DNA from 2 places in the Lysinibacillus sp. FSL K6-0075 genome. Region 2 is predicted to be linked to the other one. Evidence: a T-box and tRNA genes for the amino acid it is inferred to sense, from the RefSeq annotation. Region 2 holds a T-box; the other holds one or more tRNA genes.
What was found. A T-box is a leader RNA that pairs with one kind of tRNA and senses whether it is charged. The one in region 2 lies ahead of argS (arginine--tRNA ligase), so its partner is inferred to be a tRNA-Arg.
Positions count from the first base shown of each region.

Region 1 (15,743 bases), 1.6 Mb from region 2:
ATTTATTCAGATCTTCACAAATGCTCAAAGTGACAAAAAAGGAAATTGCACAGCAATATGGAGTATCGGTATCTACTTTAACGAAGTATATTGACGAAATCTTAACGTTTTTGCCAAACAGTCATAATTAATGTGTGAGCAACATAGTTGAATAACTTTATACTTTCACATACGATGAACATACTAACGCTATCACCAATTTTTCCTTAGCGTCATTGATCTTCTTCTATAGATGACGTTACACTTATTGGTTGAATGAAGATAAAAAGTATTCTGTTTAGGGGGAAGTATTTATGTCGGAAGAAAAAATTTATGATGTAGTAATTATTGGTGCAGGTCCTGCCGGGATGACTGCTGCTGTCTATACATCTCGTGCGAATTTGTCAACATTAATGATTGAACGTGGTATCCCTGGTGGACAAATGGCAAACACAGAAGAAGTAGAAAACTACCCAGGTTTTGAGACAATTTTAGGACCAGAGCTTTCTACAAAAATGTTTGAGCATGCTAAAAAATTTGGTGCTGAATATGCCTATGGTGATGTAACGGAAATCATCGATGGAGAAGAATATAAAACAATTAAATCAGGTGCAAAAGAATATAAAACACGTGCCATTATTATTACAACTGGTGCTGAGTATAAAAAAATGGGCGTGCCTGGTGAAAAAGAACTTGGTGGCCGTGGTGTCAGCTACTGTGCAGTATGTGACGGTGCATTCTTTAAACAAAAAAATCTAGTTGTCGTAGGTGGCGGAGATTCGGCTGTTGAAGAGGGTGTCTATTTAACTCGCTTTGCTGATAAAGTGACAATTGTCCACCGTCGCGATAAATTACGTGCACAAAAAATTCTACAGGATCGTGCCTTTGCCAATGAAAAAATTGATTTCATTTGGAATGCAACTGTAAAAGAAATCAATGAAGCAAATGGTAAAGTTGGCAGTGTAACGCTACAATCAACTGTCGATGGTACGGAATCTGAATTTGCAACAGATGGCGTCTTTGTCTATATTGGTATGTTACCTTTAACTAAACCATTTGAGTCATTAGGCATCTTAAATGATGCTGGCTATATTTTGACAAACGACACGATGGAAACAAAAATCCCAGGTATCTTTGCAGCTGGAGATGTTCGTGAAAAATCACTTCGTCAAATTGTAACAGCAACTGGTGACGGTAGTATTGCCGCGCAAGCTGTTCAACATTATGTAGAAGAGTTATTAGAGAAAATTAATGCCTAACATGGCTATTTTAAGGTAAAAAATACAATTTTAATGTGGTTTTAATATTGCTGTAACTTGTATGACATATAAAAGGTGTATCATTAAAAATGTAATTAGCAATCCCCCTTTTATTTTGTTTAGTAGGTTGTTTCCGCCTCCATTAGGTGGGAGCAACCTACTTTTTTATGTGTAAAAAATCAAATAATCCTATCAGGGAAAATGTAAATTTCGCCCAAGATAAAATGGTTATCTTTGAATAAAACTAAATTGTTAATTGTCTGCGTACAAGAGTTGTAAATGAGGACAAATCTTACAAGGTCTTGTTATAATGAAGAGTAGAATGCAAAAGTGATTAGAGGTGTGCCTATGCAAAGAATTGCAAATTTAATTGCCGTAAAAGACGGTAAAGTATTATTACTTCAGAAACCAAGACGAGGCTGGTATGTAGCGCCAGGAGGGAAAATGGAGAGCGGCGAGTCAATCTTTGAGGCTGCTTTACGTGAGTTTCAAGAAGAGACAAATGTTACACCTTTACATGTTCATTTAAAGGGTGTTTATACGATGGTCATTAAAGAAAACAATGATGTAGTGGATGAATGGATGCTCTATACATTTGTTGCAAAGGATGTAGAAGGTATACCATTCGAAGAAACAAGAGAAGGCAAGCTTGCATGGCACCCAGTAGAGGATTTAGCACATTTGCCAATGGCTGAAGGAGATCGAACTAATTTACAATTTGCTGTTTCGCAATCAGGCATTCAGTATGGCACGTTTGACTATACAACGAATTTTGAATTACTTCATCAGAAAATACAAATTTCAAAAGAACAATAAAGGAGTTGCATGACAGTGGTGGTTGAAGGCCAACAAAGTACACATGAATTGGTTATTATTACAGGAATGTCTGGGGCTGGGAAAACTGTAGCTATTCAAAGCTTTGAGGATTTAGGGTATTACTGTATTGATAATTTACCACCTGCGTTACTTACAACTTTTTTAACTTTACTGAGAGATTCTGGTAAAAACAGTACCCGAATTGCGGCAGTAATGGATATGCGCGGAGGCGACTTTTTTGATGCTCTAATTGGCGCATTGGACCATATACTAAAAGAAGGCGATATTGTTGCTCGTATTTTATTTTTAGATGCAGATGATGCCACATTAGTCAGACGTTATAAAGAAACAAGACGTGCCCATCCATTAGCAGTGAACGGTTTACCTCTAGATGGAATTAAACAGGAACGAGTACTTTTATCTGAAGTAAAGGGCCGTGCTAATTTTGTTTATAACACATCTAATATGAAACCAAAGCAATTGCGTGAAAAAATTGTCAAAGAATTTGCGAGTGAGGCAGATACTATTTTTACCGTTAACATTATGTCCTTTGGCTTTAAACATGGTATGCCGATTGATGCGGACTTAGTGTTTGATGTTCGTTTTCTTAAAAACCCATATTATGTGGAGGAGCTACGTCCAAAAACGGGTCTTCAAACAGAGGTATCTTCTTATGTTTTAGCTTTGGAAGACACGCAAATCCTCATACAAAAACTAACGGATTTATTAGACTTTATGATTCCTCTCTATCGACAAGAGGGCAAATCACAGCTTGTTATTGCTTTTGGTTGTACTGGGGGCCAGCATCGCTCCGTGACATTAGCAGAATTTTTTGGGGCATATTTTGCGGGCAAGGAAAATACGGTTATTACGCATCGTGATATTAATCGTAGAAAGGAATGAGTGAATGGGGAAAAAGCAAACAAAGCTTGTGGTAATTGGTGGTGGCACAGGGCTCTCCACGTTACTTCGCGGGCTGAAGCACCACCCATTTGATATTACTGCTATTGTGACAGTAGCAGATGATGGCGGTTCTTCAGGGCGTTTACGTGATGATTATGATATTCCACCACCTGGGGATGTACGCAATGTAATTGCAGCATTATCAGATATTGAGCCCCTTGTAGAGCAAATGTTTCAATATCGTTTTTCAGCATCTGAAGATTTACGAGGTCATTCCTTAGGGAATTTAATGCTTACGGCACTCACTGACATTACTGGAGATTTCAGTCATGCTATTAGTGAGATGGGAAAGGTTTTAAAAGTTCATGGTCGAGTAATACCAGCTGCTAATAAAAAAATCGCCTTACATGCTGTGCTTGAGGACGGTTCAATTATTGAGGGCGAATCAAAAATCCCGACAGCGACAAAACGCATTAATCGCGTTTTTTTAGTACCTGAAAATGTGCAACCGTTACCAGAAGCTATTCGTGCTATACTTCGTGCCGACTATATTTTAATAGGACCAGGAAGCTTGTATACAAGCATTATTCCGAATTTGCTTGTTAAGGAGATAGGAGAAGCAGTTGTTAAGGCTAAAGGAAGAAAAATATATGTTTGTAATTTAATGACACAAAAGGGTGAAACCATTTCTTATACAGCAGGCGATCATGTAACAGCTATACATAAGCATGTTGGCCATGACTTTATCGATTCCATTTTAGTAAATGATGAAGAACTCCCTAACCCTGTAAAAGAACTGTATAAAGAAGAAAGAGCGGAACCAGTGACATTTGACGTAGCAAAGCTTGAAAGCATGGGATTAGAAGTTATTAAACGAGACATTGCTACAATTCGTCCAGATGGCACGGTTCGGCATAATGCTGCGAATGTTGCAGAATGGCTGGTAGATTATGCTGATATTTACCATCAAAAAGTAAGAGGACCAATAATAGAAACATAATGGCTTTATTGTATATGGTAAGATGAACATATACATAGAAATCAGGATTGAAAGGGGGGCGTGATATGTCTTTTGCTTCTGAAACAAAAAAAGAGTTAACACAAATAGAAGCGGACAATCATTGTATGAAAGCAGAAGTTTCTGCCCTAATTCGTATGAATGGTTCATTATCCTTTGCAAATAAACAACTAAGCTTAGACGTGCAAACCGAAAACGCTGCAATTGCCAGAAGACTATATACGATTATGAAAAAATTGTATCCGTACAATGTGGAATTACTGGTTCGTAAGAAAATGCGACTGAAAAAAAATAATGTGTATATATGCCGTGTAAGAGAAGGTGCGCGTGAGCTGTTAATTGATTTAGAAATCATCTCAGACGACTTTCAATTTAACCATACGATCTCAAGAAAGCTCATTCAAAAGAGTGGCCAAAAAAGAGCTTATTTAAGAGGTGCATTTTTAGCAGGAGGTTCTGTCAATAATCCAGAAACATCAGCTTATCATTTAGAGGTGTATTCTTTATATAAAGAGCATGGTGAAGCATTAATGGATTTGATGAATGAATTTGAACTCAATGCCAAAACAATCGAACGTAAAAAAGGTTTTGTGACTTACTTAAAGGAAGCAGAAAAAATTTCGGATTTCCTTAATATTGTTGGTGCACATCAGGCTATGATGAAATTTGAAGATGTTCGCATATTGCGAGACATGCGCAATAGTGTCAACCGTATTGTAAACTGTGAAACAGCCAACCTAAATAAAACCATTGGTGCAGCATTACGGCAGGTAGAGAATATTCGATTTATTGAAAATTCAATTGGTCTTGATCAACTACCAGAGAAGCTTCGTGAAATAGCACGTCTCCGTGTAGAATACCAAGATGTGACATTAAAAGAGCTTGGTGAAATGGTATCTAGTGGAACGGTTAGTAAATCAGGTGTCAACCATCGATTGAGAAAAATTGATGAGATTGCTGATGCATTAAGGCGCGGTGAAAAAATAGGTGGTTAAGTTATCATACTTTTCAGGTATGAATGTCATGCTAATCGCTTATTGTTCTTTTGCTAGTAAGTGAGGTAAGATAAAACTAATAGATGAACGGTAGTGAAGGGGAGTTTTGAGAATGATTGAGAGAAGAGTCCAGGTTAAATTAAAATTAGGACTACAAGCTAGACAAGCAGCACTATTTGTGCAGGAAGCAAATCGTTTTAGTGCTGATATCTTTCTAGAAAAAGATGAGAAAAAAGTAAATGCCAAATCCATTATGGGTGTCATGAGCTTAGCTGTTGCTAAAGGTACTGAAGTTACTTTAAGTAGTGAAGGTAACGATGCTGAGCAAGCGGTTACAGCATTGGCAACAATTATTGAAAATGAAGATTAACATTCATTGAACACAAAAGGCATCACAGAGAAAATCTGTGATGCCTTTTATTTTTTATTTATTATCGCTACGATGCATAATGTGGTCAATTAAGCCATATTCTTTTGCACGTTCAGCAGTCATGAAGTTATCACGATCTGTGTCTCTTGCAATGACTTCAAGTGGTTGACCTGTGCGTTCAGATAAAATGCCATTTAGTTTTTCACGTAAGAATAAAATACGTTTAGCAGCAATTTCAATTTCTGTCGCTTGACCTTGTGCACCACCTAGTGGTTGGTGAATCATCACTTCAGCATTTGGTAGAGCAAAACGTTTACCAGGTTCACCAGCTGCAAGTAGGAAAGCACCCATTGATGCAGCCATCCCAATACAAATTGTTTGTACCTGTGGTTTAATAATTTGCATTGTGTCATAAATAGCCATACCAGCCGTAATGGATCCGCCAGGTGAGTTAATGTAAAGTGAGATATCTTTATCTGGATCTTCTGCTTGTAGGAAAAGAAGCTGAGCGACAATGGAGTTAGCAACATTGTCATCAATGGCACTTCCTAAAAGGATAATACGGTCTTTAAGTAGACGTGAATAAATGTCATATGCACGCTCACCACGACTTGTTTGTTCAATAACTGTAGGAATTAAATTCATGTTAAATCCTCCTTAAAAAGCTAAATTCGAATACCTTTACTGAAAATTTCCTTTGTATTTCAGCTGTATCCTTATCATACACATTATAGTCAGGGAAGGTCAAATATTAACCCTGCTAAAGTGAAATTAAAAAAATAAATTGTTTTTGCATTCTATGGTTGAATTATATAGGATGGGCTTGTATAATAATTAAGGTTATAAGTTTAAAGTACAGGACACTATTTTGCAGGTATGCTTCAAATGAGGGTTATCTACATCATGCTTTTCGTAAGCCTAGAGTGAGTACTTTTTTTTTGTGTCTTTTGCCCTCGTGGTGTAATGGATAACACGTAAGATTCCGGTTCTTGCACTGGGGGTTCGATTCCCTCCGAGGGCGCCATTTTACTGATGAATTGATATACTGTAATAGCTCATCTCCTAATAAGTAGTTTAGCAGCCTGCTTACTGGAGATCGAGAGGAAGAATAAAGTGAATACTGTCCTAGTTGGCATTATTCCCCTATTTATTCCTTTCAAACCTTCAAAAAAGCAATAACTCCAAATTATTTTTTAGTGAACATACTGTACGTGAGACTAGCAATAGTCGAAAAAAAAGAATCCTATCTGAGGGGATTCTTTTTTTTTGCCTAAATTTATCGAAATTTGGCATGGTTCTCATTGTATATATATTAGTTTTAGGTTTAATTTCTTGTGATTTATACATGTTTTTTCAAATTATATGAATTAATTATAAATTTATATGAAAAAATATTTAGTTTTATGCGAAAAGTTGTTGTCTAAATACTATATTGTTAATATAATTGACCTAATAGTCTAACATTTCCGAATTGCGAAAAATAATACGTATTTTGGAAAATTATCGAACTAGGGGGAAATACAATGAAAAAAACAGGTTGGATGTTACTGATGATTATCGCAGCTTTAACATTAGCACTTGCAGGATGTGGTACAAAAGATGATGCTTCTTCTGGTAGTACACCTTCAGAAGACGGCGGAGATGGCAAGAAAGTATACAAAGTTGGTACTGAGGCCACTTTTGCACCATTTGAATCTGTTGACGATTCAGGGAAAATTGTAGGGATTGATGTCGATATTTTACAAGCTATTGCAGATGAAATGGACTTTGAAGTTGAGTGGAATAATATTGGGTGGGAACCAGTTTTCCAAACAATTAAAAATGGTGAAACAAATATCGGAGCTTCAGGAATCACAATTACTGAAGAGCGTAAAGAATCATTTGATTTCACTGAACCATACTATGAGTCTCAATTATTAATTGTTGTGAAAGAAGATTCAAAAATCAAATCTCTTGATGAATTAAAAGATAAAAAAGTATCAGTACAAATTAATGCTACTGGTCATATGGCGGCGAAAAAGCTACAAGGGGAAGCAAGTACAAATATTATGGCATTTGAAAGTCAGCCAATCGCGATTCAAGAGATGCTAAATGGTAATGTTGATGCAGCTATCGGAGATAATGCGGTAGTTTATGAATATATGAAAGCTCATCCAGATCAAAAACTAAAAGTAATTGAAGATGACGCATTCGATAAAGAATACTATGGCTTCATGGTTCAAAAAGGGAATAAAGAATTGTTAGATAAATTAAATGAAGGTCTTAAAAAGATTAAAGAAAACGGTAAATTAAAAGAAATTACGGGCACTGATTTTGAGTAACAAATGAATGACATGATGCTACTAACATAGTAATTGTGCTAGCGGCTCATTTATTATTCGTAATTTAAAGGGGAATGGGGTTTTCGGATGGACATCTTTGACTTACGCTGGGACATTGTCTGGAACTACCGAGATATGTTTATACGAGGTATTGGCGTAACACTTATTTTGACACTTAGTGGTTATTTTGGCGGTATTCTATTAGGGCTATTTTTAGGTCTTGGAAAATTATCGAGTAAAAAATGGATTTATTGGCCATCTAAACTATATATCGATTTATTCCGTGGAACACCGATGCTTGTACAAATCTTGTTAATTCACTTAGCAGTTATTCCAACAATTTTTGGTCATTCTTTAGGTTATATGGTATCGGGGATTACAGCGCTTATTTTAAACTGCGCTGCTTACAATGCAGAAATTTTCCGTGCAGGGATTCAAAGTATTGCAAAAGGGCAAATGGAGGCTGCACGCTCTCTTGGGTTAACACATAACCAAGCGATGCGTAAGGTCATTTTACCTCAAGCATTTAGACGTATGATCCCACCATTAGGGAATGAATTCATCGCATTATTAAAAGATTCTTCACTCGTAACAGTTATTGCCGCACCAGATATTTTATATGCTAGTAAGGTAGTAGCTGGTGCAAGCTTCCGCTTCTGGGAACCGTATATCGTTGCAGCATTATTGTATTTAGTTTTAACATATGGTGTAACGAAAGTTGTAGCATTTATCGAGAAACGATTTAGCAATAGTTATGTCCCTCGTAAAGCTAAGGTAGAAGGGCGGGAAGCAAGATGATAAAAATTGAAAACCTACACAAGTACTTTGGTAAGCTTGAAGTATTAAAAGGAATCGATTATGAAATTCAAGAAAAACAAGTTGTCTGTGTCATTGGGCCATCTGGATCAGGAAAAAGTACATTTCTACGATGCATTAATATGTTAGAAGAAGTAACAGATGGTGCTATTTATATTGAAAATGTAAAGATTAATGATCCTAAAACGAATATCAATGAAATACGTGCAGAAGTGGGCATGGTGTTTCAACAATTTAACTTATTCCCGCATATGACTGTTATCGATAATGTCACGATGGCACCTATGCAAATTCGTAAAATGAGTCGTGCAAACGCAGAAGAACTAGGACATGAGCTATTAAAAAAAGTTGGACTCGATAGCAAGGCCTATAATTATCCTGAGCAGTTATCGGGTGGTCAACAGCAGCGTGTGGCAATTGCTCGTGCCTTAGCTATGAAGCCAAAAGCTATTTTATTTGACGAGCCAACTTCAGCACTTGACCCTGAAATGGTAAAAGAGGTGCTAGATGTTATGAAAAATCTAGCGGCTGAAGGGATGACAATGGTGGTTGTGACGCATGAAATGGGCTTTGCTCGTGAAGTAGGCGATCGAGTAGTCTTTATGGATGGAGGCTATATCGTAGAAGAAGGTTCTCCAGAGGAACTATTCGGCAATCCACAAAGCGATCGAACAAAGGCGTTTTTAGGAAAAGTATTATAAAGCTGAAAAAGCGAACGACGTGCTCGTTCGCTTTTTTGTGCTAAAAAAAGCAGTCCATGATGAGTATTCACCATGGACTGTTCATATTTAATGAAGGGGATTAGATGTTGTGTCGTATGCATTTAGCATCGTTTGCATATCCTGTTGGGAGTACTGAGGCACCTGATAATAGCCATGTTTATTTTGATAAATGGATAATTCGTATCCCATTTCAATGCAGTTAGGAATACTATCTGCAACAACGCGACGAACAACAGGGTTTGTTGTCTCCAACGCAGCGGTTGTCATACATTTTGCTGCCCCTTTTTGAGCACCAAGTAAGAATCCAGAAATGGCTTCATCATTTATTTCATTAGCATTTTGCATTGGCTTTTTCGGTTGACCAGGATTTAAGCCATATTTGAAGTCATTTCCTGTTTCCATTTGGTAACGTCCTGTTGGAACAGATGGATCGTGCCCTGTTTTAAAGGACTCTACGATTGTATTGTACATACCTAGAGTGAAATTATATTGACGATCCAAAATGTTGAGTAGTTCAGGGTCTTTTACATGGGGACGCAAAATAATGGCTTGGTTCATACCTGCAATAATTTCGCCAATTGTTTCATGCATGTCCATCATTTCATGGCCACCATGATTTAGGCTATGCTGTTGGTTGAAATTTGTTTGATTTGATGATTCGTTGTAAAACGATTGTGACAAAAAAAACGCCTCCTCAATAATTTTTTGTTGCAGTATTTAGTATGTCGAGTCAATTCAATTTCATACGGTATAAATGTAAAGGTAAAAATGTAGACTAATGATAGAAGGAAAAGCAAGTCAAGGAGGCTTAAAATTGAAAAAGTTGCTTGGACCAATTGGAATAATTGTCATTATTCTTGTTGTAATCGCCTTATTATTCATACCTAAATATAATAGCCTGGTGACAGCCGAGGAAAATGTTGATTCTAAATGGGCACAAGTTGAAAATCAGCTCCAACGTCGCTATGATTTGATTCCCAATCTGGTGGAATCTGTGAAAGGCTATGCCAATCATGAGCAAGAGGTGATAACGAGTATTACGGAGGCGCGTGCCCAAATGGGGAGTGCAAGCTCACCAGAGGAGCAAGCTGTCGCCAATGATGCATTAACGGGCGCTCTTAGTCGTTTACTAGTCGTTGTGGAAAATTATCCAAACTTAAAAGCAGATGCAAACTTCCGTCAGTTAATGGATGAGCTAGCAGGTACTGAAAATCGCCTGGCGGTAGCACGTGAGGATTACAATAATGAGGTGCAGCAATTCAATAAACATGTTAAACGTTTTCCTGGTAATTTGATGGCAGGGATGTTTGGCTTCGAACAAAAAGAATACTTTAAAGCCGCAGCAGGAGCTGACAAAGCACCATCTATCAACTTTAGTCAATCAGGTACACATTAATGAAGCGTTGCATTGTACAGATGATCATCGTTTGTTCGGTGCTTCTTTTTTTCTCGGATATAACGAAAGCAGCTATGCCGTCACCCATGAAAAATACGTATATACATGACTTTGCCAATGTAATTTCAGCGAATGTCAAAGAAGAGTTAAATCATTATTCAGAGCAATTGGATCAAGGCACAGGTGCTGAAATCATGGTAGTCACAGTTGATAGTCTTCATGGACAAGAGCCAAAGATGTATGCAACAAAATTGATTCGGTCATGGGGCATAGGTGATAAGGAGAAAAATAACGGTGTCTTGATTTTAACTACTTTTGGTCAAGGGGAAGGGAATAACGACGTTGTAATCGCTGTGGGCCAGGGCTTAGAAGGAGCATTACCAGATGGTAAATTAGGACGCATTTTAGATAATGCCTTTTATCCTTCGGCAAGTACGGGTAATTTAGATCAAGCATTCCAAGCGACCTATACTGAAGTTTTTCGAGCTGTTGCCCAAGAGTATAATTGGAGCGGTGAATTACCAGCACATACAACCGAAGGGGAAGACATGCCCACTTGGTTAATAATCTTAATCATTATCGTTGTCATTATTATTTATTCGTTCTTTTCGAAAGGCGGCGGAGGTCCTCGCAGTGGAGGCTATGGAGGCTATCCAGGTGGCTTTGGTGGAGGACGTTCAAGTAGAGGTGGCTTTGGCGGATTTGGTGGAGGAACTTCCGCCGGCGGAGGAGCAAGCCGGAAATTTTAATAGGGGTAGTGGCGAACTAATTTGTTTAGTTCGCTTTCATTATGAATCAATTAAATTCTCTCAATTATTGACAATAATGCTAGAATTGTTATAATTTAAATATATCGACAATCGATATAACGTAAACTGATATAGGGAGGAATCATTTTTGAAAAAAAGATTTTTATCTGCATCGTTAGCAATTATTTTAACAACCTCTGTCGTTATACCTGCAACAATGCAAGAAGTTCGTGCTGCCAACGAAACAACTAGCACCGTGATAGCACAAGAAGAACGATTGACAGCGCAGGAATTTTTGAATTTAGCTGTAACAACTTTAACATTCCAGCACGGCTCAGATTCAATGCGTCAACAAATTATTGATAAATGGGTAAAGGCTGGGGAATTCACAGATTTAAGTTTGACGATTAAACATGATGAAGCGGCTCGAATTTTAGTAAGAGCGTTAAATAAAGAAGAAAAAGAGGCTTCACTTGCTGAGTATTTAGAGAAAGCCAATAAAATTGGTTTATTTAATGGCTTATCATTAAGTAGTGAAGCAATATCAAAACAAGATGCAGTAAAAATTTTAAACAATGCAAAACAAGAAAAAAATGGTTCCAATCATGAAGGTGTAAAGGAAATTTCAGTTGAAGACTTTATGAAGAATCCTGGGAACTTTGGTTATGAACTTTCACCTGATGGCAATTACATTACTTTTTCCTCTGCTTGGGAGAACAGATCCAATGTTTTCGTGAAAAAGATGAATGATGATAGTGAGCCCGTTCGTGTTTCTAATTCAAAAGATCGTGATGTTGCAGGATTTTTCTGGAAAGATAATAATTTACTATATTTAAAGGATAAAGGTGGAGATGAAAACTTCCATATTTATTCTACGACATTTAATGGCGCTGAGGAAAAAGATTTAACACCATATCCAAACGTCACAGTTGGCATATTAAGTGGTCTGCAAGGTGTTAAAGATGAAATACTTATTATGATGAATAAGGAAGATGCAACAGTTTTTGATGTCTACAAGCTGAATGTAAAGACTGGTGAAACAACTCATGTTGCAAAAAATCCTGGTAATATTACGAGCTGGCTAGCAGATCGCAATGGAAATGTGCGAATTGCCGTAGCTTCAGATGGTGTGGAAGGAACGATTCTTTATAGAGATTCGGAAAAGGATGAATTCAAGCCATTTATTGAAATGGAAGCTGGCGATGAAGTAATGCCACTAGCATTTTCTAAAGACAATCAATACATTTATGCTACATCAAATAAAGGTAGAGATAAAGTAGAAGTGGTGAAATACGACTTAAAAGGTAATGAAGAAGTCATTATGTCTAATGATCAAGTAGATGTTTCGGGTGTCTTATATAGTGCTGAACACGATAAATTGCTATATGGTGCATATATAACAGATAAACCACATTATCAATTCTTTGACGAGAACTTTGAAAAGCTTTTCCGTAAAATTCAAAGCAAGCTGAATGTGCATGAAAGTGAGCTTGGTATCAATGATTACAATAAAGAAATGACAAAATTTATTGTGAGTGTTTCAAGTGATACTGTCTATGGAAAATATTATTACTACGATTCAACAACAGATGAATTAACAGAATTGGCCACTTTAAGTCCTTGGTTAAATCCGAATGAACTTGCTGAAATGCATCCAATTTCTTATAAGAGCCGAGATGGTTTAACAATTAATGGCTATTTAACTTTACCGAAAAATAAAGAAGTGAAAGATCTCCCTCTTATTGTCAATCCACATGGTGGACCATGGGCACGTGATATGTGGGGCTTCAATCCAGAAGTACAATTGTTAGCTAATCGTGGCTATGCAGTGCTACAGGTGAATTTCCGTTCATCAACTGGCTATGGTAAAGAGTTCCTTCAAGCTGGAAATAAGCAATGGGGTCTGAAAATTCAAGATGATATTACAGATGGTGTCCAATGGGCAATTGACCAAGGCATTGCAGACCCTGATCGCATCGGTATTTATGGTGCATCATTTGGAGGTTATGCAACATTAGCTGGTATTACGTATACGCCTGATTTATATGCTGCAGCAGTTGATTATGTAGGGGTATCTAACATATTCACGTTATTAAATACCATCCCACCTTACTGGGAAACTATGCGTAACATGTTTTATGAGCGCGTAGGTCACCCAGAGAAGGACAAAGAATTATTAACAGCTGTTTCACCTGTTTTCCATGCAGATAAAATCAAAACACCATTATTTGTCGCTCAAGGTGCAAATGACCCACGTGTGAACAAAGCAGAATCCGATCAAATTGTGGAAGCCTTACGTGCTAGAGGTGTCGATGTAGAATACATGCTAAAAGATAATGAAGGACATGGCTTCGCTAACGAAGAAAATAGAATTGAATTCTATAATGCCATGGTGAAATTTTTCGATAGTCATTTAAAATAATCTGAAACGAAAGGCATTGATGTGTAGCTTGCTCACAATCAATGCCTTTTTAATTACATAAGGTGAATAGAGTTTGTCTAGCGTTTCTTACGATCAAATGGAGAAATATACAGAGCCAGTTCCTCAATACCATTATAAATTTATTGTTCATCCACTTGAGAAATACTGAAACGAATAAGATTATGCTTTTTAAATTCTGGTAAAAACATTCTAGAGGCGTCATCCATCAAAATATAAATCGTCAATGAATAGTAGCCATAACTTCATTGTACTTTCGTTTATAATAAAGATGGGAGGTGCTATCTATGAAGATTAAATTTTTTAGTCGGGCAAATTGTCCTTTATGTGTAGAAGGATTACAGACATTAAAGCTTGTTCAGGAAGATGTTCCCTTTGAAATTGATGTGATTGATATTGAGCAAGATGATCGCATACATGAAAAATATATGCTAATGATTCCTGTAGTTGAGAAGGATGGTGTCGTAATCCAGTATGGTAATTTAGATTATGCCACCTTGATGGAGCAATTAGGCAGTTAATTTACTGAATGTATAAAAGGTTATTAACGGAAAAAATGACTCTATTGTTAGCTGTAATTCACACAATTCACAAATTGTTCAATGAAAGCGTTTTGAATTTGAACAGTTTGTGAAGACCTTCACATTAGACTTTCTTTTCATAAAAAACGGAGTAGAATAGGTATCAAGTAAGAAGTTGTTATAAAACAGTTTAGCGAATGTATCACAAATTTTAGTGGTTGTTATATTACAAAAATGAATGATGTGAAGGGAGATTTTACAGTATTTGAGAAAAAGGATGTTCGTATTTTTGAATTTACAAATAAAAGTGAAGCAACAAAAGCTTTAGAAGGTTTTAAAAAGAACGCGATTTTATCTTTCACTAAATAAGTACAAAAAAGTCTCGTAGCCATGTTGATGGCTATGAGGCTTTTTTTAATATAAACAATTCAACTACTTGCACTTTAAAACAATGCATATTATAATAAAAGTATAAGTGGGACGCAAAATAATTAAGTGGGATAAAATTAAGCCCACAACTATTAATTAAGGGAGTAGATAGATATGTTAACTGTTCCAGAGGCACAGCAAAGGCTACTTCCTGAAATGTATCCGCTTCTGCAATCAAGATATCGAATTTTGCAAGCCGTTCAACTTATGCAACCAATCGGACGACGTGCGCTAGCCGATTCACTGAAAATGACAGAAAGAGAAATACGTAAAGAAACTGATATTTTACGTGAACAAGGGTTATTAGATGCGCAAAAGTCGGGTATGGTATGTACAGATGATGGTGAAATAGTCATTGAAAAATTAAGAGTCATCGTTTACGAATGGTCTGGTTTAACACAGCTTGCAAAAGTGCTCGAAAACCATTTTGGCATCCAGCGTGTAGTCGTAGTTCCTGGTGATTACAATGAGGATCATACAATCCTGACCATGCTAGGCAAAGAAGCGGCATTGCAATTTATGTCGACTGCTTTTGATGAGCAAGTAGTAGCTGTCACTGGTGGAAAATCTGTTGCCTCTCTTGCACAGTTTTTACATCCTCTAGACGGGCAAAAGGATATCACTTTTGTAGCTGCACGCGGAGGGATTGGACATGAAATGCAAATGCAGGCCAATACACTTGTTGCAACATTTGCCATGCAGATGGAGGCACAGTACCGTACTTTATTTTTACCGGAGCATTTAAGTGAGCAAGCTTATCAAGCGATGTTAACAGAGCCGATGGTAACAGAAATGATGGCATTCTACGATCAAGCAGATTGCGTCATTCACGGGATTGGCTCCGCAGAGGAAATGGCGATTCGTCGTAATTCATCTCCAGAGGATTTGCGAATTCTTGAGGAGAAAGGCGCTGTAAGTGAAGCATTTGGCTATTATTTTAATGCTAATGGTGAAATTGTTCATCGTATACGTACGATTGGTATTCAACTTGAGCAGGTACAAAATAGCC
Region 1 is NZ_CP151947.1:4,060,979-4,076,721, reverse strand. It holds gene MHB65_RS20340 (tetratricopeptide repeat protein) at 1-131, shown strand, start outside; gene trxB (thioredoxin-disulfide reductase) at 294-1,238, shown strand; gene MHB65_RS20330 (8-oxo-dGTP diphosphatase) at 1,587-2,054, shown strand; gene rapZ (RNase adapter RapZ) at 2,064-2,957, shown strand; gene MHB65_RS20320 (YvcK family protein) at 2,962-3,957, shown strand; gene whiA (DNA-binding protein WhiA) at 4,023-4,970, shown strand; gene MHB65_RS20310 (HPr family phosphocarrier protein) at 5,083-5,340, shown strand; gene clpP (ATP-dependent Clp endopeptidase proteolytic subunit ClpP) at 5,395-5,985, opposite strand; tRNA gene MHB65_RS20300 (tRNA-Arg) at 6,290-6,364, shown strand; gene MHB65_RS20295 (basic amino acid ABC transporter substrate-binding protein) at 6,864-7,661, shown strand; gene MHB65_RS20290 (amino acid ABC transporter permease) at 7,749-8,459, shown strand; gene MHB65_RS20285 (amino acid ABC transporter ATP-binding protein) at 8,456-9,178, shown strand; gene MHB65_RS20280 (spore coat protein) at 9,266-9,880, opposite strand; gene MHB65_RS20275 (LemA family protein) at 10,014-10,595, shown strand; gene MHB65_RS20270 (TPM domain-containing protein) at 10,595-11,344, shown strand; gene MHB65_RS20265 (S9 family peptidase) at 11,493-13,766, shown strand; gene MHB65_RS20260 (glutaredoxin family protein) at 14,072-14,305, shown strand; gene MHB65_RS20255 (sugar-binding domain-containing protein) at 14,849-15,743, shown strand, end outside.
Region 1: it encodes a tRNA-Arg, which carries the amino acid that the T-box ahead of argS (arginine--tRNA ligase) is inferred to sense. The anticodon was not compared.

Region 2 (15,743 bases):
TGCGGCGGTGGCTGCTGCACGAAATGGTGCGAAAACATTGCTGGTCGAAAAACGACAAGAGTTAGGTGGATTATTTACATATGGTATGCTGAATTTCCTCGACATTCCTCGTGATGGCCATAACAACTCGATTAGTGAGGGGATATTTAAGGAATGGCATGAGCTTGTTAGAGGGAAAGACGCTTTTGGCATTGTAGGTGCTAAGGCTGCCTTTAAAAAGCTGATCGATGAAGAGCCTAACTTAACCTTATCCGTGCAAACCGAGGTCGTGAAAGCGAATGTCAAACAACAACAATTAACGTCTGTGGAATTAAAAAATGAGTACGGTACATATGTTGTGACAGGAAAATCATTCATTGATGCCACACAGGATGCTGATTTTGCTGCCATGTCGGGCGTTCCTTTCTTTGTAGGTGGGGAAGATATTGGCATAAAGGATAAACGCATGGCTGTGACCTTAATGCTGCATTTAAAAAATGTCGATTGGGATGAAGTGAAAAAAGCAGCTAAATCCAATGTATTTGGCGGTGCCAATTTAAATCATACCGTTATGTGGGGCTTTACAAAGCTGCATGATGAATACAAGCCTTTGCAAGAGGGCACAAGGTTACGAGGGTTGAATTTAGCACGTGTAGATGATGAATATTTCATTAATGCCCTACAGATTTTTGGTATTGATGGCTTGAACGAGCCTTCAAAACAAGCGGCCATTGTCGCAGGGAAGAAGGAAACGCTACATATTCTAAAATATTTACAAGCAAACTTCCCTGGGTTTGAAAAGGCTGAAATTGTTAGCTATCCAGAAGAACTCTATGTACGAGAAACGAGACATATTTGGGCAGAGTATCAATTACCAATGGCTGACCTTTGGAAAAATAGTGATCAGTGGGATAGCATTGGGATTGCCTCTTATCCAGTCGATGTGCAAGCACAAACGCCTCATGATTACGGCTATGTGATTGCTGCACCAAAGCAATATGCCATTCCTTTCCGTTCGTTAGTACCAAAGGACATTGATGGCTTACTGGTAGTTGGACGCTCTGCAGGTTATTCATCACTCGCTGCTGGTAGTGCCCGCATTGTTCCTACAGGGATGGTGACAGGGGAAGCGGCTGGGACTGCGGCTGCTCTTGCACAGAAGCAGGATGTAACCTTTAGAGACATGAGCAAGGATAAAAAATTAATCACTACGTTACGAGAGCAATTGACTAAACAAGGTGCCTATGTCGATTCATTTTCTGTAGACTATCCATATCAAGGGGAATGGTATGATGAAGCCATTCAAACGCTCATTAATTATGGCCTTGTAGTGGGTGGCTATGATAATGACTTAAAAGTAGACAGTAAGGCGACAAAAATAAAGTTTGCTAAAATGTTAAAAGAGAGTATGCTCCGTGCTGGTGGAGAAAGTGCATCAGGAATGAAGGATCAGCTCGAAATTGTCATCAATAAAGTTTATAATCAAGGCGATGAAGCTATTGAACGAGATGAGCTAGCTCAGTATTTGGCTGATGTCCTCATCGGTGAATCCAATGCGACTAGCTGGGATACATTAGTTGAAAAAGGAATGGTCACGGAGCAGGTAGCCAAAAAAATCTCTGACAATAAGGAACTAAAATTAAAAGAGATGTATGCCATTATGGCTGATGTGATTCATTATGTAGAAAAGAAACACTCCTCTTCTTGAGGAATGTTTCTTTTTTTTCTATTGTCTATCCTTTTGATCCAATTGATAGCTTATATATGTTAGCACGGAAGCTATGAGTGCTAACATTCCACCAGCCCATGATAGTTTGTCTAGATTCCCCGTGGCAACAACAATCCCTCCAATTGCGGCACCTAATGCAATGCCCACATTAACGGCTACAGGGGTTAACGAGGATGCAAAGTCTTTGGCAGACGGGGAATACCTTTCTGCTAGATCCATGAAGTATAGTTGAACAGTTGCATTCACAGCATAAAGCATGACAGCCATTAACATAATACTCATGAGTCCCAGCCACGTGGAGGATAGCGTGAAATAGAGGGTAAATAAGATAATGGCCTGAAAGATGAATGTATAGCGCAATTTACTAAGACCGTTATGTTGAGCGATCTTGCCAGCTAAAAGATTGCTAAAGATTGAAAAAAAACCATAGATTAACAGAACAATACTTATATATTTCGTATCAATCCCAAGTTTGTTTTCTAAAATTGGCGTAATAAAAGTATAGATTGTGTATGTTCCAGCAATCGTAAAAACAGGAATGAAGAATGCTAGAATGATTTTAGGTTGCTTAAATAAACTTAATTGGTCTGATAGCGAACCTTTTGTTCCTTTACTATTCCGAGGTAGCACAAAGAGGCTGATGACAAAGGCAATCCCTCCTAATAGAGCCGTTAACCAGAATGTCATATGCCAATTACTCCATTGACCCACCATCGTTCCTAGCGGTACACCCATAACGTTGGCAATCGTAAAACCAGCAAATATTAAGGCAATGATAGAGGATCTTTTTTCCTTTGGCATACAATCATTTGCTAAAGACATAGATAATGCTGTTAGCACACCGCTGACAACAGCCGTAACAACTCTAGAAGTCATTAAAATACCATAGGAACTAGCTAAGGCACTTACGATATTTCCAAGTATAAAGATAGCAATGAACAGTAACATGAGTGGATATTTTGCAAATCTACTAACAAAAACAGTTAAGATAGGTGTACCAATGGCATAGGCAATCGCAAATCCAGAAACCAAGGAACCAGCAGTGGCAATGGTAATGCCTAAATCTGTCGAAACCTCTGTTAATAATCCTACAATGACAAATTCACTTGTTCCCATGACAAAAGTTAATAATGTTAAGGTAAAGGCTAAAATTTTATGTTTATGACTAAGTGTATTTTCTTTCATCAAATAATGACTCTCCTTTTATATTTATATATCGAGAATAATCGATATATTATGCGAAACCTAATCAATACAGCGTATCTATTTATCGTGAATAATCGATATAATAACTAAAACAGAGACCCAATTAATCATTTTGGGTCTCTGAGACAAGAAACGAAGCAATTTGATGAATCGTTTCTTCTTTTAATTTATAATATGTCCATTGACCATGACGAAAAGATTCGAGAAGTCCAGCTTTTTGCATCATATTTAAGTAGTGAGAAACGGTTGATTGAGAAGTTTTAGCTTTCTCTTGAATATCACCAACACACACGCCTCCTTCGATACTCACTTTTGGGAAATGTTTCTCAGGTTCCTTCAGCCACTGTAAGATGTTTAGCCTCGTCTCGTTTGATAGCGCTTTGAAAATTTCAATTGGTTCCATATGACGATAATATATCGAATTATCTCGATATGTCAATTGCTAAGTACCGTCATTTTACAGTAAAAATGGTTGACGCCAATAAGGAAGTCAGGTAATATATGTAAAAATCATAGAAAAAATCGATGAAAAAGAGAGTAATTGATGGGATGACTGGCAAGCGAGTTAGGGATGGTGTGAGCCTAATGCAGGGACCATGAATGAAGCGCACTTTGGAGAAGATTCTCGAACAAGTAGTAGAGAATAGCGGGGCGTCACCTCGTTAACAATGGAAAGTGGTCATGTCACATGGCAACTAGAGTGGTACCACGGGATTATCATGCTCTCGTCTCTAATTTTAGAGGCGAGGGCTTTTTTATTTGGACAGGAGGAGAATCAAGATGAATAAACAAATCGCGGACAGTATAGCAGTCGCATTAAATCAACAAATAACAGGAGAGGAAATATTGTCATTATTAGAAAAACCAAAAAGCTTGGAGCTAGGGGACGTGGCCTTTCCATGCTTTACTCTAGCAAAAGTGTGGAAAAAGTCTCCACAAAGTATCGCAGCAGATATAGCAAGTCAATTAAACCATGACAGTATCCAGCGTGTGCAAGCCGTTGGAGGCTATGTCAATATTTTTCTAGCTCAAGAAAAGGTGACGCAACAGGTGTTAAGCAAGATTCTGCGCGACAAGCAACAATATGGCACTATGCCAACAAAGATGGGAGCTGTCGTTTTGGATTTTTCATCTCCAAATATAGCGAAGCCATTCTCGATGGGACATTTACGTTCAACGGTCATCGGCAATGCCTTAGCAAATATTGCAGAGAAAAATGGCTATCAAGCCATTCGTATCAATCATTTAGGGGACTGGGGTACACAGTTTGGTAAGCTGATTGTTGCTTATCAACTATGGGGAAACAAACAGGCCATTTCAGCGTCACCGATTGAGGAGCTATTAAAGATTTATGTGAAATTTCATGAAGAGGCAGAGCAAGATCCAACACTGAATGAGCAGGCTCGTGCCGCCTTTAAAGCATTGGAGGACGGTGATGCAGAGGCACTGGCATTGTGGCAATGGTTCCGAGATGTGTCATTAGTAGAGTTTCAAACAATATATGAGCTGTTAGGAATTGATTTTGATGCCTTTACAGGTGAAGCCTTTTACAATGACAAAATGACACCGGTTGTGACAGAGCTAACAGACAAAGGGCTCCTCGTGGAATCAGACGGAGCGTATGTTGTGGAGATGGGGGAGATGCCTCCATGTTTAATAACGAAAACGGATGGGGCCACACTTTATGCAACGCGTGATTTAGCAGCCGCCCTGTATCGCCAACAGCACTACCAGCCCAAAAAGATGTTCTATGTCGTTGGTAATGAGCAGTCCCTCCATTTTAAACAGCTTTTTCAGGTCATCGAAAAAATGGGCTATCCTTGGGCAACGAATCTACAGCATGTCCCATTTGGCATGATGCTGAAGGATGGTAAAAAAATGTCGACTCGTAAAGGCAAAGTGGTGTTATTAGCAGATGTGCTAGCAGAGGCCATTGTGACGGCGAAGCGTAATATTGAGGAGAAAAATCCTCATCTTCCAAATAAAGAGCGAGTAGCACAGCAAGTGGGCGTTGGAGCAGTAATTTTTAATGATTTAAAATACCACCGCCTAAACGATATTGAATTTTCAATCGAACAAATGATGAATTTTGAAGGGGAAACAGGACCATATGTGCAGTATACGTATGCGCGTATTTGCTCCATTTTAGACAAAGCAAATGCACCATCTCAAGACATGATGTTCACACCATTAGGTGAGCAGGCTTGGCCGATTATCTTATTACTGGAGCAGTTTCCAAAAGCGGTAGCTATGGCTTTTGAGCAGGCTGATCCGTCCCAAATAGCGAAATATGCCTTACTACTGGCACGTTTATTGAATAAATATTATGCACAGCACAAAATATTAGCAGATGATGAACAACAAGCATCACGTCTCGCACTTTGTCATAGTGTGGCCATTGTCTTAAAAGAGTCTTTAGCCTTATTGGGTATTGAATCCCCTAAAAATATGTAATGAACATTAGCCATTTAAAAGCAAACGGTCCAATCATTGACCATCCATCGAAAACATGGTAAAAGGATAGAGGAATCGATGCAAGTTTTTCATAAATGAATGTTGCGTAATAGTAGAGAGGATCGAATAAATGGCTAAAAAACAATGGACCGTTTCACTCACCCTAGTGGTCATTAGTATATTTTTTGTAGCACTCAACATGAGACCAGCCGTAACGGGAATAGGACCGCTTTTTAATGTGCTGATGACATCGTTACATGTCTCGACTACAAGCATCAGCTTTCTTACATCCATCCCCGTTTTTTGTATGGGCTTGTTTGCACCTTTGGCTGTCCCGCTACAGCGAAAAATGGGCACGAAATCAGCTATCACCCTTTTAGTGACCCTCCTTGTTGTCGCCAATGGGCTACGCTTTTTCCAAGCAAGCTATTTCTTGCTCATCGTGACAAGCTTCGCAGCAGGCTTAGCGATTGCGATGATTGGTCCTATTTTAAATGCTTATATTAAGAAAAAGTTTCCCGAACGCTTCACGACAGTTGTCGGTATTTATTCATTCGGTATTGGCGTAGGGGCTACTTTAAGCGCAGCCTTAACCGTGACTTTTTATCAGGGGTTCGGTAATAGCTGGACAGTCGCCCTCGGCATGTGGTCAATACTCGCCGTAGTCGCGCTCGTTATCTGGCTATGGGCGATTCCATCCGGGCACAACGAGCAGCTGCAACAAGTAACTGCGACAGAACATGCCCGTAATCCGTGGACATCTAGACGTGCTTGGGTGATCCTCTTGTACTTTGGTTTACAAACGTCGCTCTTTTTCTCGATCATGTCATGGCTCACACCGCTACTACAGGATAAAGGCCTGTCATTAGAGGCAGCAAGTGCCATGTTGACCATAATGTCCGTTGTGCAAATGATAGGGAATATGACGGTGCCACTTCTCATGGAAAAATGGCCTAGTCGAATGGCCTGGCTACTAGTGCTAAGCTTTGTTGGCGTGATTGGATTTATGCTACTGTGGCTCACATCGGGTATTTACCTATGGCTGGCTATATTATTAATTGGCATTATGTTAAGTGGGCTATTTCCAATCGGTCTATTGTTGCCTCTTGATGAAGCCAAAAATGATCAGGAGGCCACGAGCTGGTCATCCATGGTGCTAGCAGGTGGCTTTATGGTAAGTGCGATTATCCCCATCCTAATAGGCGTTTGCAATGATTTAACAGGTAATCATACATGGACGTATCTGATCTTTCTCTTATTAATGCTTGGCATTTTGGCAACGACTGGACTGCTAAGAAAAAAAACATCGTAAGAGACATGTGTGACGTTGCACATGTCTTTTTTGGTGAAAATTATTTTGAGGGTATGATATCCTTCCATCCTCACAGCAAATTGCGTCTTCCATCAATATTAATAGGTAGAAAGAAATGAATTGAGCAAAGTAGCTGCATTTTTCTAATATTGATTATTTCATAATAGTATTATGTAAACTTGAAACATCCTCACGCCTTGATTATGATAGAGAAGAGAGAATGTTGAATAGAAAGTTTTGGTGAAGGTATGTATAAAAAGATGCTCGTTTTAGGAGCGACAGCTTTACTTGTAGCAGGCTGTGACAGTCAAATAGGTACAGGTTGGTTTCAAAATAAAAAGGCAGATGTGCAAACAGAGGGAGCGGTGACGAAGCAACAGGAAAAAATTGTGCCAGAGGTCAAAGTGATTGGAGAGCATGGTGTTGGTGCAGGTATTATTATCAAGCAACAGGATGATCAACTGTATGTTTTAACGAATGGCGCACTGGTGGCATCCAAACCTACTGCCCTTGTTCAATTTGGTGAGGACAAGCTGGTAGCAGCAACTATTCATGTCATGTCAACAGCCTATAATATGGCCATGTTACGAGTATCCTATCAAGCGGATGTGCAAGTGCCTAATCTCTATGAAGGTGAGCTCAATCAGCTAGCTGTTTATGTGAATGGTTTACCTTATACGATTCAAAAATACCAAGATAAGGTAGCGGCCTATTTTATAAAAGCAGAACAATCCATACCTCTAGGAAGCCCTGTCATGGAGGCTGAAAATGGAGCCATTGTCGGTCTTTATGTTAATCGACAACAGCAGGGAGAGTCCCAGCCATACATATTGCCTATAAAGGAATTTCAATCATCCATTGATGAATGGATTGACGAGGGCATGACAGCCAGTGTACGACTATCCCAATCGAAAAATTTATATCCCTATATCGAACAAGGTGATAAAGAAGCTGTACAGCAAGCAATCGAACAATATGGAGAAAATGTATTTGCCTATAATACCGATGAAATTAAGCTATTTTTAGATACGTTTCACAAGCATTTAAAGGGGGCAGTGACAATTCAGGATGCAAGTGTCATGAAACCCATTGTCGGGACAGAGGCGATACAGGAAACCTTGGCTAGTATGGTTGCCTACTATGCTTCCAAACAAGCCAAAATTCATTTCGCTGACACGGACATTCAGGATATTCGCGTAGAAGGACAGCGTCTCATCGTGCAAGCCAAAACGGAATATATGCTGACGAATGCTGCTGGACAGGAGGCACTTGCCTACTCCAACATGCTGTATGAGCTAGAAAAAAATGAACAGGGCGAGTACAAGCTACTTGGTCTCACAAATGAGGAGTGAATTTTGCATGGAGCAAGCAAGACAAATGCTACAGCATCATTTTGGCTATGAAACCTTTCGCCAAGGTCAAGAACAAATTATTGAACAAACATTACAAGGGCAATCAAGCCTTTGTGTCATGCCAACAGGTGGAGGGAAGTCCATTTGCTATCAAATTCCAGCGTTGATGCTTGAGGGGTTAACCATCGTCATTTCACCTCTGATTTCACTGATGCAAGATCAGGTAGAGGCTTTACGAACGGCTAACATTCCAGCAGCCTATATCAATAGTACGCTAACGGCACAGGAAGTGGATGAAACGATGCAACTTGCGAGTGCGGGTTATTTAAAGCTCCTCTATATTGCACCAGAGCGACTAGAAAGTACTACGTTTCTTCAAGCATTGTCGTATTTATCTGTGCCATTACTAGCGATTGATGAGGCTCATTGTATATCGCAATGGGGACATGATTTTAGACCAAGCTATCGTTCCATCCACAAGCTTTTTAAGCTATGGCCACAAAAGCCCACAGTTTTAGCACTGACAGCCACTGCGACGCCAGCAGTTTGTGATGATATTCGTCAATTGTTAGCGATTGATGAGCGAGCAACGGTCATGACAGGCTTTTCGCGTGAGAATTTGGCGCTTTCCGTGTTAATTGGCGAAAATAAAGAACGCTATATAAAAAATTATGTACAAAAAAATCAACAGGAAGTCGGCATCATTTACGCTGCCACTCGAAAAGCAGTAGATGCGATTTATGATATGCTGAGTCGCTCTGGAGAAGCCGTTGCAAAATATCATGCGGGTCTATCAGAGGACTTGCGAATGGCTGAGCAGGAGCGATTTTTAAAAGATGAGGCACGTATCATGGTGGCAACGAATGCTTTTGGTATGGGTATTGATAAAAGTAATGTGCGCTTTGTGTTGCATTATCAGATGCCTCGTAATATGGAGAGCTATTACCAAGAAGCGGGCCGTGCTGGGCGAGATGGTCTGCCAAGTGCGTGTATTTTATTGTATGCTTCAGGCGACGTCCAAACACAGCGTTTTCTTATTGAACAAACACAGGATGAAGCGCGTATTACCCAGGAGCTAGCCAAACTTCAAACAATGGTGGATTACTGCCATACAGAGGGCTGCCTCCAAAATGCGATTTTATCGTATTTTGGGGAAGAGGAGGAGGAGCCTTGTGGACGTTGTAATAACTGCAATGATGGACGAGCAGTAACAGATGTGACGGAGGATGCGCAAAAGGTGCTAGCCTGTGTTGTACGCATGGGCCAAAAATTCGGTAAGACCATGGTGGCACAGGTGTTAATTGGCTCTAAAAATCAAAAGATAGCTGAATTTGGCTTTGCCCGATTATCGACCTATGGCATCTTAAAGGGAAAATATGCCTCAAAGGATGTATCCAACTTTATTGAATTTTTAATTGCTGAGGGCTTACTGGCCGTGAAGCACGGTACATTCCCCACAATTTATGTATCAGCTGAAGGCAAGGAGGTACTGCTTGGCAATCGACACGTCATGCGCAAGGAAGCTGTCACGGTGAAGAAGCTGGTGGATAATGATCCATTATTTGAACATTTACGTGTGCTACGGAAAGAAATTGCCGACGAGGAGAAGGTACCGCCATTTGTTGTATTTTCGGATAAAACGTTACGTGAAATTTGTGATAAAAAACCATCCGAGCTTGATGGGCTACGACATATTAGTGGGATTGGTGAAGTAAAATTCGAAAAATACGGCATTCGTTTCTTTAATGCGCTCCAATCGTTTCAGAAAACAACATCGAATAGTTAAGTTCCATTGAAGTGCTTAATTCATAAGAATTAGGCACTTCATGTTGTGTCACCAGCAGAATAAGATCTTCTAACATGGTGAGAAGTTGATTTCCGTTCCGCCAATGTCCTTTCCAGGGGGCGTCAATGAGCTGCTTCACTCATTCTAATCAACCATGCTACAAAAGTGCTTAATTCAAAAGAATTAGGCACTTTTTTTATTGGGCAAGCATCTTAAAGACGCTCTTATTCTGATTTGGCGATATTCGCTTTCAGGTATTTTAAAAACTCTCTTGCTGCCAAAGAGAAATGCTTTTTCTTAGACCGTACCCATCCAAAGGAACGTTTATTGGATTCAAAATTTATTAAGGGTATGGGGACAATCTCTCCATTCGTAACATAATGATCATCCTGTAAAGCTATATCCATCAAAAAGGTGATGGCTAAGCCCTCAGCAACGGCTTTTTTAATGACTTCGGTATTATTAGTGGTAAATAAAATATTAAGAGGGCCATACTTATGCATAAATTTTGTAATAGAATCCTTCCATATTACCCCATCATACATGACGATTGTTTCATGGATTAGCTCCTCAGGTGTGATATAGTCACTAAATGCAAGTGGAGAATGCTTGCTGACACATACCATGATTTTGCCCTCTAGTAAGGCTTCGAAAACCAATTCTTCATGTGCATTCCAATCAATATCATCAAGCATCGCTAAGCCAATATCGATCTTCCCTTGAATCACTTCTTCAATAATCGTTGGTGACTTTTTTTCGGTCATATGGATACGAAAGGAAGGGTAATCTTTTTTAAAGCTGGTTAACGCTTTAAGTAAAATGGGCAGAAAGAAGCTAGGGCTAGCCGTTATATTCAATTCCCCGTTTATGAGGGAGGTTTGCTCCTGTGCTTCTTCCTGTATTTCTTCCAACTTCATCACAATTTCATAGGCTTTTTTTATGATATTTTTCCCTTCGGCTGTTGGTATGGCGCCTAGCCGTGAACGTGTAAACAAGGAAATACGTAATTCTTGCTCTAAGTTCGTAATGGATTTACTGATCGTTGATTGTGAAACATGAAGATTCTGTGCTGCGATGGAAATCGATCGTGTTTTAGCTACCTCAACAATATATTTTAATTGCTCTATATGCACAATCATCCCTCTTTTTATATGAATTATATTCAAGTATCTATGATATTTTACCATTTTACTTTATTCACAGCCATATATAAAATAATGAGCAAGAATATTTTTATTATTCTAAAAATTTAAAGTGAAAACGTTTTCGTTCTGAGATTGAACGAGAGTTGGAAAGGAGTATAGTATGCAAGCAACAGGGACAATTGAGTATCTTGATCAGTTAAAGGAGAAGTTACGAGCGTTTATTGACAATGAACTATTACCGTTTGAACGGGAGCATGAAATGGATGCAGAGCAGAAGATTTCGATGGAGCAAATTACATGGGTTCGAAAGCGATCAAAGGAGCTTGGATTTTATGGTATCAACCTACCAAAGGAGTTGGGAGGGCAGTCGCTTAGCTTAAAGGGACTATGTGTTTTAAAGGAAGAGCTTGCAAAATCAGGCGCGGTTTTATGGGGGCATGTTTTGGGTGAAATCGGTGGGCCTTTACGTATTGGTCAGATGGTAAACGTTTTTATGCCAGACCAATTAACAAAATACGTCATGCCAGTGATTAATGCTGAAGCGGGTTGTTGTTTTGCATTATCAGAACCTGGTGCAGGATCTGATGCCCGTGCCATTCAAACAACAGCTATACGGGATGGTGATAGCTACATATTACATGGGAAAAAGCATTTTATTAGCGCTGCTCCCTATGCTGACTGGGCAATTGTTTTGGCAAAGGAAATGGTAGAGCCAACTAATGTAAGCGTTACTGCCTTTATTGTAGAGAAACAGACAGAGGAACGACCAGGTTTTGAACTCGGCAAAATTCAAGTGCCTATATCGGGAGAACATAGTACAGCTGAGCTAATTTTTAACCAATGCCGAGTGCCTTCTACAAATATTCTCGGTCAACGAGGCAAGGGATTGATGCTGGGGCTTAACAGAATCAATGAAAACAGAGCGTCTTGGGGAGCTACCTACCTTGGGGTAGCACAACGGCTATTAGATGAAGCAGTTGACCATGCCAAAGAGCGTAGACAGTTTGGTAAACCAATTGCGGAATTTCAAGCTATTCAACATATGTTAGCGGAAATGGCCACTGAACTCTATGCAGCACGTTGTATGCTCTACGATGTGATCGAACGTATGGACCATGGTGAAAACGTGAGAGGGCAAGCATCTATGGTGAAACTGTATACCTCTGAGGTTGCCAATCGAGTGGCAGACAAGGCAGTTCAAATCTTGGGTGGTCAAGGGTTAATGAAAGGACATCCTGTAGAGAAAATGTATCGAGATGTACGGATGTTTAGAATTTTGACGGGTACATCTGAAATTCAGAAAAACATAATAGCTAAAGAATTGCTGAGTCAATCATAAATACATCGTCTTTCGAAACGATTATTTACCTAAAGGAGGAAGTTTACATGGATGCTATAACGTTTCAAGCTTTTCTATTTACTAGTTTAAATAAATTTGATAGACAGCCAGCGCTTACTTGTGTAGAGACAAATGAAACGATTACTTATAAGACATTACGGGAACAAGTTGATGCGGCAGCAAGCCAGTTAGTTCGTCTTGGCGTACAAGTCGGAAAGCGTGTTGCAGTTCTCATTCCAAATAGTATTGAAAATGTTGTCTACAATCTTGCTGTCAGTCGGTGTGGAGCTACGGTCGTTCCGTTAAATGATAAGCTAGGCATGAAGGAAATTGAGTTTATTTTAAGAGATGCGGAGCCTCAAGTCATCATTATGGCCACGCAGAAGCATATAGCATCTGTTCTAAGCTATCAACAAGAAATCGGCAAACAAACCGTTACTGTTGTTGGTGTGCCGGGGTTTGGCATTGACTACCCGGAAGAATTTTATCGTATGAAGATAGAGCATAAAAAAGGCTGTGACGTCTTTCCTGATGCCTCATTAGATGATGTAGCCATCCTATCCTACACAGGTGGCACAACTGGAACGCCAAAAGGAGTCATGCACTCTCAGCGAGGTTTTGGGGCCTCTCTGATGGCTTCTTGCATGGAGTATCCATATGATGACCGAGACAAGGTGTTGTTTTGTACGCCCATTATCCATGCGGCAGGCGTGTTGCTACAAAGGTCACTTGCATCCGGATGTCATGTCTATATCATGAAGGCATTTCATCCACAACAATTTATGCAAATTGTACAAACGGAGCGGATTACAAGCACCTTTGTTGTGCCAACGATTATTTATCGGCTAATTGATGAGGCCAAGCAAAAAAACTATGATGTCAGCTCATTACGCAATATCAATTATGGGTCATCACCCATTTCCTCTGAACGTTTGAAAGAAGCGTTTGAAATTTTTGGTCCTATTTTTAGACAGCAGTATGGCATGACGGAATGCAGTATCGTCATTGCCAGATTGACAAAAAGCGATCACTTTTTTGCCTATGAGCACAATTTGGAGGTGTTAAAGAGCTGTGGAAAACCGTGTATGCTTACCCAAATTCGCTTAGTCGACGATAAGGGCCAAGACGTTCAACCATTGCAGCCAGGTGAAATTGCAGTCAAAACACCTTCTGTATCCATTGGTTATTACAATAGACCTGATCTAACAGCAGAGGCATTTCAGGATGGCTGGTTCTTTACAGGTGACATTGGACAATTCGATGAACAAGGCTATCTTCATATTGTCGAACGGAAAAAGGATATGATTATTTCGGGTGGCTTCAATGTGTATCCTGCTGAAGTAGAAAGAATTGTGAACCAGCATTCGAAGGTGGCTATGTGTGCTTGCATCGGCATCCCGCACAATGATTGGGGGGAGGCGGTTTGTTTAGTCGCAGTGCTACGTGAAGGTGAAACGTGTACGAAAGAAGAATTAATCGAGTTTTGTAAGCAACGTACCGCTTCCTATATGGTGCCAAAGGAGATTATTTTCGAGACATCTTTACCACTTACAATGGTAGGAAAGATTGATAAGAAAGCGCTAAGAAAACCTTTCTGGGAAGGAGCGGCACGTTTAGTGAATTAGAAAGAAGACTTACCCATTCAATGAAAAGGAGTGTGTGAAATGCAAGTGTATGCGGCTGATAAAAAGCGTAAATCGATCATTATTATACTCTTATTTTTAGGGATGTTATTAAGTCATATTGATAAAACATCCATGAACGTCGCCATTATTCCTATTCAGAAAGCCTTAGACCTGAACTCTTTTGAAGCTGGTTTAGTGTTGAGTATTTTCTTTTTTAGCTATGCTCTGATGCATCCGATCGGTGGATGGCTTACTGATAAGTATGGTGCACGAAATGTCTTGTTTGTTTCCGTCATTGGATTTTCATTTTTTACAGCTCTGACAAGCCTTGCCTGGTCATTTATTTCACTCCTCTTCATTCGTCTCCTATTTGGATTAGCGGAAGGCAGTGTTTTTCCAGCTAGTATGCGCTCGATTGCTGATAACTTTGGAGAAAATGAACGAGGTCGAGCAAGCTCATTCTTTCTATCTGCGCAAACTGCAGGTGGTGTAATAGGCTCTATAGCGATCGGTTTTTTGTTGGTTTCATTCGGATGGAGATGGATGTTTGTTAGCATTGGGATTGCAGGCGTTTTTATAGCCTGGGCCATTTGGGCTTATTTGAAGTCTTCAGATGATAAGCAAAGAGCAGCTGAGGCACAAGCTAGCAAGAAAATCCATTATAAAATGGTGTTTAAAACGAATAATTTTTGGAAATTTCTCTTTACGAAATTCTTTTCTAATATCGTGAATTGGGGAATGATTACATGGATGCCCTCTTATTTGGTTAGTCAAGGATTGGACTTGTTATCGGCAAGTGCCTTAATGGCTATTCCATATATTTCTTCCTTTATCATGTTTAATGTAAGCGGTTTGATACTAGATAAATATATGGTAGGTAGAGAAAAATATCTAGCAATGGGCGGATTACTAGCTTCGAGTGTCTTTTTATATTTAATGTTTCACGCATCGTCTGTCACGCTTGGGATTGTTTATTTGACGTTTAACGCGATTGCAATCTCTTTTATTGGAACAGCCTTGTATACAATGATTATTAAGTATTCAGATCAGGAGTTATCTGGTTCTGTAACAGGATTTGTTTCCTTCGGTGGGCAGATTGCAGGAGGGATTTCACCACTGGTTATCGGGTTCATTCTGACAGTTTTTAATGGTTCGTATACTGCTGTCTGTTGGTTTTTAATTGTTTCTGCATTAGCGGGAGCAGTAGCAGCACTAACGATTACAAATAAAGTAAAAGAAGCTAAAGAAGATATGCTGATCGGGCATTCTTTTTAAAGAAGGAGCGTTGTCTATGCAAAATGGAACAGCAACGATTAAACAAGCCTTTCCGCCAAATCAGGAGGATATCATCACGAAAGATAATTGGTTTACTTCAAAGAAGCATTTGCAGGGCTATTGTCATTCAGGTGAATTGAGCCCCTGCCGAATGATCTGGAAAGGAAGCCAAAAGCCAAGCTTATTATCATATGCCGATGATTCATTAGATTTGGCCACTATATACGTTCATAAGCATGAAAGTGTTTTAGCCTATCTTGAAAGGACCAATACAGATGCCTTTCTTGTGTTGCATAAAGGGAAAGTTTTATATGAAAACTATTTTAATGGCTATCCATTCTATCAGCCTCATGCATTGAACTCTGCATCAAAGTCATTTGTCGGGTTAATTGTGGGTTTACTAGCTGATGAAGGGGTACTAGATCTAACTAAAAAAGCTTTCTATTACATTCCTGAATTAGAAGGAACAGGACTAGGCGAGGGTACAGTTCAGCAATTGCTTGATATGCAAGTTCCTGTGAAGTATATGGAAGCGGATACG
Region 2 is NZ_CP151947.1:2,450,082-2,465,824, forward strand. It holds gene MHB65_RS12035 (FAD-dependent oxidoreductase) at 1-1,687, shown strand, start outside; gene MHB65_RS12040 (MFS transporter) at 1,706-2,893, opposite strand; gene MHB65_RS12045 (metalloregulator ArsR/SmtB family transcription factor) at 3,018-3,317, opposite strand; T-box leader at 3,431-3,650, shown strand; gene argS (arginine--tRNA ligase) at 3,695-5,368, shown strand; gene MHB65_RS12055 (MFS transporter) at 5,499-6,680, shown strand; gene MHB65_RS12060 (hypothetical protein) at 6,929-8,032, shown strand; gene recQ (DNA helicase RecQ) at 8,040-9,818, shown strand; gene MHB65_RS12070 (LysR family transcriptional regulator) at 10,043-10,951, opposite strand; gene MHB65_RS12075 (acyl-CoA dehydrogenase family protein) at 11,124-12,302, shown strand; gene MHB65_RS12080 (AMP-binding protein) at 12,350-13,927, shown strand; gene MHB65_RS12085 (MFS transporter) at 13,967-15,202, shown strand; gene MHB65_RS12090 (serine hydrolase) at 15,219-15,743, shown strand, end outside.